Regions from separate parts of the Peribacillus sp. NPDC094092 genome, predicted to be linked through region 2. Evidence: a T-box and tRNA genes for the amino acid it is inferred to sense, from the RefSeq annotation. Region 2 holds a T-box; the other holds one or more tRNA genes.
What was found. A T-box is a leader RNA that pairs with one kind of tRNA and senses whether it is charged. The one in region 2 lies ahead of serS (serine--tRNA ligase), so its partner is inferred to be a tRNA-Ser.

Region 1 (8,421 bases), on a different contig from region 2:
TTTACCACTAAACTACACCCGCATTTAATTTTGAATTATTTCCAGAAAGAATGGTCGGGAAGACAGGATTCGAACCTGCGACCCCTTGGTCCCAAACCAAGTGCTCTACCAAGCTGAGCTACTTCCCGTAAAATATGGTGCGCCCGGCGGGAGTCGAACCTACAACCTTCTGATTCGTAGTCAGATGCTCTATCCAATTGAGCTACGGGCGCGATTTCTATGATGTTATTGGTGCGGCCGAGAGGAGTCGAACCTCCACGGGGTTTCCCCCACTAGGCCCTCAACCTAGCGCGTCTGCCATTCCGCCACGACCGCGAAAGCGACTTTGTAAGTCTAACACCTTTTCAACTTGATGTCAAGAAGAAAAATATAAGTGCGGGTGAAGGGACTTGAACCCCCACGCCTTGCGGCGCCAGATCCTAAGTCTGGTGCGTCTGCCAATTCCGCCACACCCGCGAAAATAAATGGTGAGCCATGAAGGATTCGAACCTTCGACCCTCTGATTAAAAGTCAGATGCTCTACCAACTGAGCTAATGGCTCTGAATAAAATGGCTGGGCTAGAAGGGATCGAACCTTCGCATGACGGAATCAAAATCCGTTGCCTTACCGCTTGGCTATAGCCCAATAAAAAATTACTAATTAACAGCCAGGATAATATTATATCACGATAATATTATTTTAGCAAGTGTTTTTTAAAAAAAATGGCGGTCCCGACGGGAATCGAACCCGCGATCTCCTGCGTGACAGGCAGGCATGTTAACCGCTACACCACGGGACCAGCATTATGATAAGAAAGTGACCCATACGGGATTCGAACCCGTGTTACCGCCGTGAAAGGGCGGTGTCTTAACCGCTTGACCAATGGGCCTTGATAAAATGTGTAACTGGCGGAGAAGGAGGGATTTGAACCCTCGCGCCGCTTACGCGACCTACACCCTTAGCAGGGGCGCCTCTTCAGCCTCTTGAGTACTTCCCCAAAAAAATGGCTCCGCAGGTAGGACTCGAACCTACGACCGTTCGGTTAACAGCCGAATGCTCTACCACTGAGCTACTGCGGAATAATGAAAATTGGGTTCCTTTTTTCACGCTCAAGGACCTTAGTGTTTGTCGTTAAGACAAGTTGTTATCTTGTCGACTCTTATGATTATAAAGAGGTTACAACTTAAAGTCAAGAGTTCTTTTGCGTTTTTTTATATTTTTGTAATTCACTCCTTAAACCCTTGGTAAATCAATGATCCACGACATTTACCGCACACGAAACGGGTAGTGTCGATTCGTTTTTTTCTTAAATATACCTGATGACAGTCTTTACATTTATATTGAATAGTATTCATCTTTTTCTTTAATTGGTTAGATGGCAGCGGCTCGCAAAATCTTGGTGCCCCCACTTTTTTGAGTAAATGCTTAAAGTCCGCATCACGATGCTGGTACCCTTTCTTCTCGATGTGCAAATGATAATGACACAATTCATGCTTAATGATTCCAATCATTTCTTCCACACCGCGTTCATCAAGATACTTCTTATTGATTTCTATATTGTGTGAGCGGAGCAAGTATCGTCCCCCTGTTGTTCGGAGGCGCGGATTAAAACTGGCTTTGTGTTTAAAGGCCTTTTTAAAGTCTTTCATCGAAATTTCTTCTACTAGTCTTTGCAATTGCCGATTATCCATTTCCCCCTCCCTTTCTTTGGTAACATGACAACCCATTATAACATAGACTAATAATACAATAGGAAACTAAGGGAGGAAAAGCTATGCCTAATTGGTTCCAGAATCAAATCCGCAAAGCCTTTTATGAAAAGGATTATTATCAAGTGAAGATGTTGAATCAATGTTGGTTTTTTTATCAAAAGAAAGAAAGCCTCAGGGTATAGATTCAACTAATATAAATACATCGCTTCAAAAAAAACCCCTTCTAATATAGAAGGAGCTTACCATAGGCTAGTTTTGATCCTTTGGCTCTAGCATCGTTAAAGATACCCTTTGCTTTTTGGGGTCAACCAGTTCGACCCAAACCGTCACAACATCCCCAACAGCAACTACATCCAATGGGTGTTTTACAAACCGGTTGCTCAGTTTAGAAATATGCACAAGTCCATCCTGTTTGACACCGATGTCCACAAACGCACCGAAATCCACAACATTCCTCACAGTACCTTGTAATTCCATCCCAGTTTGCAGATCCTCCATTTTTAGAACATCCTGCTTAAGCAGTGGTTTTGATAATTCATCGCGAGGATCTCTTCCCGGTTTCATCAAATCATCTATGATATCTTTAATCGTAATTTCCCCAATTTCCAATTCATCGACCAAATCAGCCGGGTTTAGTTTACCTAACTCTTCTTTTAGTGCATCACTGCCTAAATCTTCAGATGCAAATCCCATTTTCTTCAATAATTTATTCACGGCACTATAGTTCTCTGGGTGTATCGCGGTTTGATCCAAAGGTTCATCTCCATTAATGATACGTAAGAACCCTATACATTGTTCATACGTTTTGGCACCAAGCCGGGGAATTTTCTTTAATTCCTTCCTGCTTGAAAACTTCCCTTCCTCTTCCCTTTTCTTCACAATATTTTGAGCAACCGATTTTGATAAACCAGCTACATATTGCAATAGTGACGATGAAGCGGTATTGACATTCACTCCCACTTGGTTAACAGCTGTTTCCACTACAAAGGTGAGGGATTCCGTTAACTTTTTCTGGGACACATCATGTTGATACTGCCCTACCCCCACCGATTGGGGGTCAATCTTAACAAGTTCGGCAAGGGGATCTTGAAGCCTTCTGCCTATCGAGACTGCGCTTCTCTGTTCCACTTGAAGATCCGGAAACTCTTCACGGGCTATATCCGAGGCTGAATACACGCTGGCTCCCGCTTCATTAACGATGATATATGAAATATTCCCTTTCACTTCTTTTATAATATCTGCGATGAATTGCTCTGATTCACGCGATGCCGTTCCATTGCCGATTGCCACGATCTCAACCGAGAACCGCTGAAGTATTTCGATCGTTTTTTCACGGGCAGCATTAAGCTTCGCAGCAGGAGGATGCGGATAGATTACACTGATATCGAGTACCTTTCCGGTTTCATCGATGACAGCTAACTTACACCCGGTCCGGTATGCCGGATCTAAGGCTAGGACCACTTTCCCTTTAAGCGGAGGCTGCAAGAGCAGGTTCCGGAGGTTTTCAGAGAAAATATGGATAGCTTGATCCTCAGCTTTTTCCGTCAGTTCTTTTCTGATTTCCCGTTCTACAGAAGGCATGATCAAACGTTTGAGTCCATCCTCAATCGCAGATTTAAGAACAACTTGGGCTTCGGATTTGTTATTTTTAATGATTTTCCGTTCAAGATGTCCAATGATGATTTCAGTACGAGGATGGATGGAGATTCGTAAGACCTCTTCCTTTTCCCCTCTATTCAGTGCCAGCACGCGATGTGGTACGATTCTTTGAACCGGCTCCTCATATTCATAGTACATCTCGAAGATTTTTTTCTCGTCCTTCTCTTCATTCTTCACAGTTGAAACCACTTTTCCAGCTTTGAAAATTTCAGCCCTTATCCACTTCCTTAATTCTGCATCATCGGAAATATGTTCAGCTATGATATCCTGCGCTCCCGTAATAGCCTCTTCGATAGATGAAACTTCTTTTTCTGCCGATATGAATTCCGCAGCTTTTTCACTGACCCGAGCATGCATATGACATTCCAAAAGCCAATTAGCCAATGGTTCAAGACCCTTTTCTTTAGCGACTGTCGCTTTCGTTCTCCTTTTTTGTTTGAATGGCCTGTATAAATCCTCGACTTCCTGCAATTTTGACGCTTTTTTGATTTGTCTTGTTAATTCTTCCGTCAATTTTCCCTGTTCGGCAATCGAGCGCGTAACTTCCGCTTTCCTCTGGCCAAGGTTTTCTAGATAGTTCCATCTTTCCATAATGGAACGAATCTGCACTTCATCAAGTGAACCCGTCATTTCTTTTCTATACCGCGCAATAAAGGGGACAGTATTACCCTCTTGAAGCATCTGTATGACGTTTTGGACTTGATGATTTTTCAAAGTTAGCTCATTGGATATTTGTTTAATCAATTCTTTTAATGTATCTTCTACAACGATCATTATGTTTACCTCCAACGTTTTGATCTGATATATATAGTCTAGCAAATGAGTGATGAAGTTGCGAATTCCATACAAAAAAGCTTACTTCCGAATTACGGCGAAAGTAAGCTTCCTAAAATGAAAGTTGTATCATCTGCAGTTAATGGACTGCTTTTTAATATACATTGGGCGTTCCTATCAATAGGGACCAGCCTTTTCAAAAAAGATTTAGCTCCCTTAAGTTCTAAACCATCGGAATGAAGAATGAATTTTGCGTTCGGTTCATATTTGTATCTCTGCGTCCTGTATTTTTGTTTCCTTCCTGATAAATACCCTGTAACAGGTAAAGGATAAACGAGTTTATCGTCACTTGGATTATACAGGAAAAAGCGGATGTTACCAACTGAACTGTATACAAATTCATTCTTGTCATAAAAAATCTTCAAAATGGATACGGCTGCTCCCCGCTTATCGACCAAAGCTTGATTGCACACTGCCATTAGTGATTCGACATCCAACTCATGATTGCGTTTAACTTCCTCGATGACTGCATGGGAGGAATCGTAAGCATTTTTCCCGCTGCCCAGACCATCTGCCAGTACACAGACAAAGTATTCTTTCGTATGAAGAAAAAAGTAATCATCACCACAATAAACCATCCCGTTTTTAGACGATTGAGAGACGATGACTTCTATTTTTTCTCCCCTCAGAATATCTTTGATCACTGAATTAACTCCGAGTTTTCTGCATTAATGGCTTCTTGAAGTTTCTTGATCGCACGGCGCTGGAGCCTTGACACATGCATTTGGGAAATCCCAAGTTTATCGCCTGCTTCTTTCTGGCTTAAATTCTCTAAATAAGTATGTTGAATGATCATCTTTTCACGGTCACTCAGCACATGCAGCACCTTTTCAAGTACAAGTCTCTGATTGACCTTTTCAAAACCTTCATCGACATTCCCGAATATATCAAGCAATGTGACAGTACCGCCATCAGAATCCGCCTCAATAGAATGATCCACGGATAAAGCTTGATAGCTTTTTCCCATTTCCATCGCCTCTAAAACTTCTTCTTCAGTCACACCTATACTATCGGCTATTTCATCTATTCTAGGTGAACGATGAAGGGTTGTAGTTAATTCCTCGACGGTCACCCTGATTTTCGGACCAAGTTCCTTAATTCTCCTCGGCACATGGACACTCCATGTTTTGTCACGCAGGAACCTTTTGATTTCACCGATTATGGTAGGGACAGCAAATGCCTCAAAGCTCTTCCCGAAAGATTCATCATATCGCCGAATGGCACCTAACAGACCAATCATGCCGACTTGGGAGATATCCTCCTGAAATGATTTCCCTTTCGCATACTTACGGGAGATTGTTTCAACCAAACTTTTATAATGGATGACTAGATTGCTCTGTGCTTCCTCATCTTGATTCTGCTGGTAAGCTCTAATCCATTCATTTACCTGTTCTTTTTGTGCCTGGTTAGGTTGAGACTGTTTTTGCATCCATCTCCACCTGCTCTCCTTCTAAAAACTTAGTCATAAATACAGTAACCCCATCATGCTGATGAATTTTCACATCATCCATCAGAGTTTCAATAAGGTAAAGACCCAAGCCTCCTTCTCTCAAAAGTTCGACTTTTTGTCCATTTTTGTATGGACCGATTCCTTGACGAACCTCTTCGAAATTACAGCTCTTGCCACTATCAGAAACCATGACCTCCAACCGGTCAGGATAAAGGCCGAAACTTACTTTCACTTCACCTTTTTCAGAATCTTTATATGCATGCTGCACCGCATTTGTACAAGCCTCACTGGTAGCGATTTTCAAATCTTCAATTTCATCATATGCAAATCCCATCCGGCTTCCTATCCCAGAAAGCGTTAAACGAATGACACCGATGAACTCTGGTTTTGCAGGTATTTTCATTTCGATGTAATCATATACTTGACTCATTCTAACCCACCCTCTGTACCACTTTTAATATCAATGATATCTGCAAGACCTGTTATATCAAATAAACGTCGTAGCCTTTCTGATAAGCCGACTAAAGTGAATTCGCCATTATGTGCCCTTACGCTTTTGAAAGCACCGACAAACACCCCAAGCCCCGTACTATCCATATAAGAAACTTCAGTTAAATCAATAGTAATCGAAACATTTTCCTGCTCCGAAATCGGAAATAGTGATTCTCTTAATTTCGGTGCCGTATATGCATCGATTTCACCTTTCAGTTTTACAATAAAATCAGAATTTAATTCATTAACATCTACCGTTATATTCATCAATGACCCACCTCTTCAAATCCTCTTCATTCCTATATCTATACCCAGCAGAAAAGATACTAAACATTTGATTTTAAAATTATTAATGTAAAATCATCCCTCAGTTGGAAGTTCTGCATTTTCTCCAATTGTTTGTATATATTATTCACCATTTCCTGGGCTTGCAAATGCATATTCTTTTTAATGTAGCCAATAAGTGTTTCCCTTTCTATGAACCCATCATTCGTTCGGCACTCCGTTACTCCGTCAGATAATAAAATGATCATGTCTCCAGGTTTCACCGTTTTTTCATATTGGCGATACCTTGTTTTTTTATCGACTCCAAGCAACAAACCCTTTGCATCCAAATCGCTAAAAGTGCCCGTTGCCGCGTCATAGTAAAAACCAGGTTCATGTCCGGCTGAGGCATAGGAAAACTGCCTGTCATGCGGATCATATAAGCCATAGAACATGGTAATGAACATGCTTGGATCCACATTATGCTCCACAACACGGTTCAAACTCTCAAGCACACTATTCGGTTCATGACGATGCTCCGGAAGACTGTCCATCGCATATTTGATCATAGACATGCACAATGCAGCAGGGATCCCTTTACCAATGACATCGGCTATCCCTACCCCTATCCGCTCATTTTCATCTTGGACGAAGTGATAGTAATCCCCATTCATCTGCCTTGCCGGAACACTGATCGCTCCAATTTCAAGAGCTTTGATATCAGGAATCTTCGTTTCCAAAAGAGTATGTTGAACGTTTGCCGCTATCTCGATTTCCGTTTTCAGTTCCTGCTGCTGATGTCTAAGGCTTTGATGTTCACGGTATGCAATGCCGTAGCCCATCATGACTTCTAGCAGAAAATCGAAAGAATCCAATACATTACCCGGTAATTCCGGGTAGAGTTCCATCAAGTTATTTTTATGCATACTGATGATTTCTTCTGGAGATATATTGTATTTGATATGTAGGCGACTAATCTTTTGCCCTTGGTAGAGTGCCTGCTCATTTTGGTCTTTAAGATAAGTAGAAAGCGCCTCATGATACTTTTTCTCCATGTTCTCCCTAATATCCATAGTCCCCCCCTAACGGAGCCATTTCGTAGCGATAATCTTAGTCCCTTCACCTGGTATCGATTCGATATCAAAGTCATCCATTAAACGTTTGGCTCCAGGAAGTCCTGCGCCCAGTCCTCCCGAGGTGGTATATCCATCTTCCATGACTCTGCGGATATCCTCAATTCCCGGCCCTTGGTCCTCTGCAATGATTTTCAATCCTGACTTCCCATTTATATTTAGCTTTTCTATGCTAACACTGCCTTGTCCAGCATATAGGTATATGTTTCGGGCCAATTCGCTAATGGCCGTCGTGATCCTGGCCTGGTCTACAGTACCGAAACCCAACTCTTTAGCGACATTTCTTCCGAGCTGCCTTGCAGCTACGATGTCCCATTCATTTATGATTTTCACGCAGGATTGGAACTCCATTCTTTAATCCCCCAATTCCTGTTGTAATTTCTCCAGGCCTTTCTCTAAATCTAATGCTGTCAGAACATCTTCGAGACTAATTCCCAGTTCAATTAATGTTATGGCAACAGCAGGCTGGATTCCCGTAATTACAACTTTGGCCCCCATAAGCTTAGACATGCTAAAGACATCGCCTAATACCTTTGCGATAAAAGAATCAATAAAGTCTATCGAGGTAATATCTATAACAACGCCATTCGCGCTTGTTTCATGAATCTTATGCAGTAAATCCTCTTGAAATTGAAGGGCTGTCACATCATCCAATTCCCACTGTATAGAGACTAACAAGCAGTCATAAAGCTTTAATATCGGAATCCTCATACTTATCCCTCCACCTTTACGATCTTACGGCTCGTTAATTCCAACGCAACCTCTATCCCTTTTTTCAATGTATTTTTTGTAATCACTTCATTTAAATTAATTCCAAGATTAACTATGGTTTGGGCTATTTCAGGGCGGATGCCGCAAAGTATACATTTGGCGCCCACCAATCGGACCGCTTCCGCA
Region 2 (5,282 bases):
ATTACATGGAATTAAAATTAAAGTCAAGCCCTCTATAAAGTTTTTTTAAAATAATTTCAAACTTTGATAAAAAGGGGAATCAGCCACTTTAATCAGAAGCTGATTCCTTTTAACTTACGGTTTAATGACTTCCACACCGCGCATATATGGACGCAATACTTCAGGAATGATAACACTGCCATCTTCCTGCTGATAATTCTCCAATAGGGCAGCGACTGTCCGGCCGATTGCCAGACCTGATCCATTTAGAGTATGGACGTGTTCCGGTTTGCCTTTTGCATCACGTCTGAAGCGGATATTGGCCCGTCTAGCCTGGAATGCTTCAAAGTTACTGCAAGAAGAAATTTCTCGGTACGTTCCATAACTCGGGATCCAGACCTCGATATCATACTTTTTCGCAGCAGTGAATCCAAGATCTCCCGTACACATGCTCAGGACTCGGTATGGAAGGCCTAGCAATTGAAGGACCTTTTCGGCATGGCCTGTGAGATTTTCCAATTCTGCATAAGAATCTTCCGGCTTCACGAACTTCACTAGTTCAACTTTATTGAACTGGTGCTGACGAATTAATCCGCGGGTATCACGACCAGCAGATCCTGCCTCTGAACGGAATGAAGCACTGTATGCCGCATAGCTTATCGGCAGATCATCCGTACTCATGATTTCATCACGATGGAAGTTTGTCACGGGGACTTCAGCTGTAGGAATCAAGAAATAATCATCACTTTCGATACGGAAAGCATCCTCTTCGAATTTTGGCAATTGACCTGTGCCGGTCATGCTTGCACGGTTCACCATATATGGCGGCAGCATCTCTTCATACCCGTGTTCTTCAACATGAAGGTCCAGCATAAAGCTAATTAAAGCACGCTCTAATCGAGCACCAAGGCCCCTATAAAATACAAATCGGCTTCCGGTCACTTTTGCTGCCCGTTCAAAATCCAGGATACCTAGATCTCCAGCTACATCCCAGTGTGGTTTCGGTTCAAACTTGAATTCCGGTAACTCTCCCCATTTACGGATTTCGACATTATCGTCTTCCGTCTCACCAACAGGCACACTTTCATGCGGAATATTCGGAATGGAAAGAAGTAATGTTTCTAACTGTGCTTCCACTTCACGAAGTTCATCATCGAACCCTTTGATACGATCACCAACTTCACGCATTTGGGCAATTAACTGATCTGCATCCTTTTTTTCCCGTTTCAATACAGCCACTTGCTGTGAAACTTCATTTCTTTGGCTTTTCAACTTTTCCGTATCAGCAATCAAAGTCCGACGCTTTACATCCAGTTCCTCGAATTTACCTAAATCGGTCAAATCTTCTCCTCTAAATTGCAATACACGCTTCACTTCTTCAAAATTATTTCTTACATATTTCAAATCCAACATTTTCAGTTCCTCCTTAATAATTTGATGATTTATCAAAGAACGCAAAAAACTCCCGTCCCCTGAAGAAGGGACGAGAGTTAACCCGCGTTGCCACCCTAGTTGAAGGCCTATGAAAAAGGCCTACCACTTATCTCGATAACGGCTTTTAACCGAAAGTATTTACTGGCCCAAAAGGTTTTCCATACTCTGCTCCAGGAGGGATTCACAAAACTCTCACACCGATTTCCACCAGCCATCGGCTCTCTATAGAAAGAAGTACTCGTTACTATTTCCTGTCATCGCTTTCTAATATAATCAGATTGTTTTCCATAATGTACTATAATTTTATACATTACGCAACCGTTTTATACGCGAAACTTAAAACCAGCCTTTTACAGTAGAAGCTACACTGCTCCATACATCACCAAAGAATCCGCCAACCGCTCGCATTGATAATACGAACCAGTTTGCCTTTTCAACAGATTCAGCAGCTACGACGTTAACCTTGACCGGGTCGCCGTTAATGTATCCGTAATCTTCTCCTTTTTTAGGAGTGACTGTGATATAACCTAGCTTTTCACCTTTTTTGATTGGTGCAGTAAGCTTGCCATCATCATTCAATTTGTTTTTATCGATCACTAAATCTGTTTTATAGTTATCTTTCTCACCATTTTCAACAAGTAGCTCGATTGCCTTTTCAGATTGAATCTTAACGTTTTTTTCCTTGCCTTTTACTACTGAAAGCGTTTCTTTCCCTTTCACCTGATAATTGGCTGGAAGGACTTTTTCCTTTTTAAAGGTTGCATAAGCATAGTTCATAAGCTTAGTGCTATCTGCAAAACGTTCGTTTTTATTAGTGGACTTCATAACCACCGTGATATAGCGCTGACCGTCCCGGATAACCGTCCCTGTATGTCCATAACCGGCAAAGTCGGTAGAGCCCGTTTTCAGTCCATCTACGCCTTTATATTCAAATATCAGACCTGGCAACATCCAGTTGAAGTTCGGATATTCTTTTCCATCGCGGAACTTCAATTTAGGAATGCTGGCGATTTCCAGCACTTCCGGATAATCGTTTATTAAACGATAAGCAAGAAGGGCAGTATCTTTTGCTGTCATGATATTTTCACTATCTTCATTACCGGAAGGATATTGCCCTAATAAATCGGAGTTATTCAAACCGCTGGCATTAACGAATTTATGGTGTTTCAAGCCTAATTCCTTTGCTTTTTCGTTCATTAACTTAACGAAGCTCTTTTCACTTCCGGAAACCAACTGTGCTAAAGCTACTGTTGCCGCATTTCCGGAATAGACGGCCATAGCTTGATATAGTTCCTTAACTGTATAATCTTCACCTTCTGTTAACCCAACATTCGATAAATTAGGTGCTTTTGAAAGGTCATGTACGTATTTATTTATTTTAACTTTTTGATCCCAACTGATTTTCCCATTTTCAATTGACTCCATAATGATGTACTCGGTCATCATTTTAGACATGGATGCAATCCCTAACACTTTATCGGCATTTTTTTCATACACGATTTGTCCTGTTTCACCATCAATGATGATGGCTGCTTCTGCTTTTAAACCTAAATTATCAGATTCAGCAACAGCTTCCCCCGGTTGATAGGCAAATTGCGACATAACAAGAACTAAAACAAAAGTGAAAATGAGGGTCATCTTGCTGATTTTTTTCAATTTCCAATACCTCCAACTTTTAAGCTAATCTCTATAACAAAGAAGAAACTTTATGTAATACCCTTGACACCTTGTCTAGTTTATCACAGAAAAAATAAAAAAAATAGACAGAGTAATCGCAGACTCTGTCTATTTTAACAATAAATTTTAATGACGATTATATGTTAAATTCATTACATTGAGTAGTTCGGTGCTTCTTTGGTAATTTGGACATCATGTGGATGGCTTTCCCTTAACCCGGCACCGGTCATTTTGACAAATTGGGAGTTTTCTCTCAATTCTTCCAATGTAGCTGTACCGCAATATCCCATACCTGAACGAATGCCGCCAATCAGTTGGAAAATGGTATCTGAAAGAGGTCCTTTGTATGGAAGGCGCCCTTCGATGCCTTCCGGTACGAATTTCTTGTTATCTTCTTGGAAGTAACGATCTTTAGATCCCTTTTCCATTGCAGCAACAGAACCCATCCCCCGATACACTTTGAAACGGCGACCTTGGAAAATTTCCGTTTCTCCTGGGCTTTCAGTTACACCTGCAAGCATACTGCCAAGCATTACTGCATGTCCGCCTGCCGCCAAGGCTTTAACGATATCACCAGAGTATTTAATTCCGCCATCAGCGATGATCGTTTTACCATGTTTTCTTGCTTCTGTCGCACAATCGTAGACTGCCGTGATTTGTGGAACGCCTACACCAGCTACAACCCTTGTCGTACAGATTGACCCTGGTCCGATTCCCACTTTGACTACATCAGCACCCGCTTCAATCAATGCTTTCGTCCCTTCTGCAGTTGCCACATTACCGGCAATGATCGTCAATTCAGGATATGTCCCGCGGATTTCCTTCACCATTTCAAGGACGCCTTCTGAATGACCGTGTGCAGTATCGAGTACAATTGCATCTACATGGGACTTAACTAGCATTTCCACACGCTTCATTGTATCTTTAGTCACTCCGACTGCAGCACCTGCAAGTAATCTTCCTTGCTTATCTTTCGCCGAATTCGGGAACTCAATGACTTTCTCGATATCCTTGATCGTAATAAGCCCTTTAAGGACTCCATTATCGTCTACAAGGGGAAGCTTTTCAATTTTGTACTTTTGAAGAATCTTCTCTGCTTGTTCCAAGTTAGTTCCCACTGGCGCTGTGACCAGATTCTCTACAGTCATGACACTGGAAATCTTCAAGGAAAAATCGGAAATAAATCGCAAATCACGGTTTGTGATGATACCCACAAGTTTTTGGTCCTCTATATTGTTGACTACAGGAACACCCGAAATGCGATATTTACCCATTAAATGCTCAGCATCAAATACCTGGTGATCCGGCGTTAAGAAAAATGGATCGGTAATAACACCGCTTTCTGAACGTTTTACTTTATCCACCAGTTCAGCTTGTGCTTCAATAGACATATTTTTATGAATGATACCTAATCCGCCTTGACGAGCCATGGCAATTGCCATCTCAGCTTCTGTCACGGTATCCATTCCTGCACTGATGATAGGAAGGTTGAGCTTTAAGTTTTCAGCTAAGCTGACTTGAAGGTTAACATCTTTCGGCAAAACCTCTGATTTCGCTGGAATTAATAGGACATCATCAAAGGTTAAACCTTCTTTTGCAAATTTATTTTCCCACATAATTTTCCCCTCCTGCTTAAAAATATTATTTGTAGGTTATCAATAGGACATACTACTGTCAAGAAGAGAAATAAATGTTTGATTATTCTATTAATTCGGAGGATAGCTGCAATGCCTGAAAACAATGATAATTTCGATAAATATACACCTTTTTTTTCCGCATCTTCCTCACAACTTTTTTTACAAAAATGTTACACGCATGAAAAAATAGCAGAAGCTGAAATAAAAAGTTACGATAATTGTTATCCATTTATTTACCATCTCGAACATGCAAAAACTTATTATAATCAAGCTGCCATTGCACCACTTTCCATACAACCAATCCTTACATTTTATGGATTTGCCCAATTGTTAAAGGCATGTCTGCTCACGATCGATCCCAACTATCCGGAATCAACTTCGATGCTTGCCCATGGGGTTACTACGAGAAAAAAGAAAAAACAACAATATGAATTTTTAAAGGACGAAGTTAAAACGCAAAAGAACGGGCTTTTCACCTGCATTGCCGAGAAGTTATTTCATATCAAGCATCTGGAGGGTGAAAAATTTTCCATGGGAACGCTGATAAAGGAAATC

Region 1: it has a tRNA-Ser gene. The T-box ahead of serS (serine--tRNA ligase) is inferred to sense a tRNA for this amino acid. The anticodon was not compared.

Annotation. Positions count from the first base shown of each region.
Region 1 covers NZ_JBNNUC010000014.1:242-8,662, forward strand. Annotated here, with positions in the region: tRNA gene ACQKNS_RS26850 (tRNA-Gly) at 1-22, opposite strand, end outside; tRNA gene ACQKNS_RS26855 (tRNA-Pro) at 52-128, opposite strand; tRNA gene ACQKNS_RS26860 (tRNA-Arg) at 136-212, opposite strand; tRNA gene ACQKNS_RS26865 (tRNA-Leu) at 230-315, opposite strand; tRNA gene ACQKNS_RS26870 (tRNA-Leu) at 375-456, opposite strand; tRNA gene ACQKNS_RS26875 (tRNA-Lys) at 466-541, opposite strand; tRNA gene ACQKNS_RS26880 (tRNA-Gln) at 551-625, opposite strand; tRNA gene ACQKNS_RS26885 (tRNA-Asp) at 704-779, opposite strand; tRNA gene ACQKNS_RS26890 (tRNA-Glu) at 798-869, opposite strand; tRNA gene ACQKNS_RS26895 (tRNA-Ser) at 887-977, opposite strand; tRNA gene ACQKNS_RS26900 (tRNA-Asn) at 985-1,059, opposite strand; gene ACQKNS_RS26905 (SprT family protein) at 1,207-1,671, opposite strand; gene cmpA (cortex morphogenetic protein CmpA) at 1,755-1,874, shown strand; gene ACQKNS_RS26915 (Tex family protein) at 1,942-4,125, opposite strand; gene ACQKNS_RS26920 (PP2C family serine/threonine-protein phosphatase) at 4,218-4,829, opposite strand; gene sigB (RNA polymerase sigma factor SigB) at 4,826-5,614, opposite strand; gene rsbW (anti-sigma B factor RsbW) at 5,592-6,065, opposite strand; gene ACQKNS_RS26935 (anti-sigma factor antagonist) at 6,062-6,394, opposite strand; gene ACQKNS_RS26940 (PP2C family protein-serine/threonine phosphatase) at 6,454-7,464, opposite strand; gene ACQKNS_RS26945 (anti-sigma regulatory factor) at 7,474-7,875, opposite strand; gene ACQKNS_RS26950 (STAS domain-containing protein) at 7,879-8,235, opposite strand; gene ACQKNS_RS26955 (RsbT co-antagonist protein RsbRA) at 8,238-8,421, opposite strand, start outside.
Region 2 covers NZ_JBNNUC010000016.1:641-5,922, reverse strand. Annotated here, with positions in the region: gene serS (serine--tRNA ligase) at 115-1,392, opposite strand; T-box leader at 1,456-1,680, opposite strand; gene ACQKNS_RS27165 (D-alanyl-D-alanine carboxypeptidase family protein) at 1,750-3,069, opposite strand; gene guaB (inosine 5'-monophosphate dehydrogenase) at 3,243-4,706, opposite strand; gene ACQKNS_RS27155 (YaaC family protein) at 4,818-5,282, shown strand, end outside.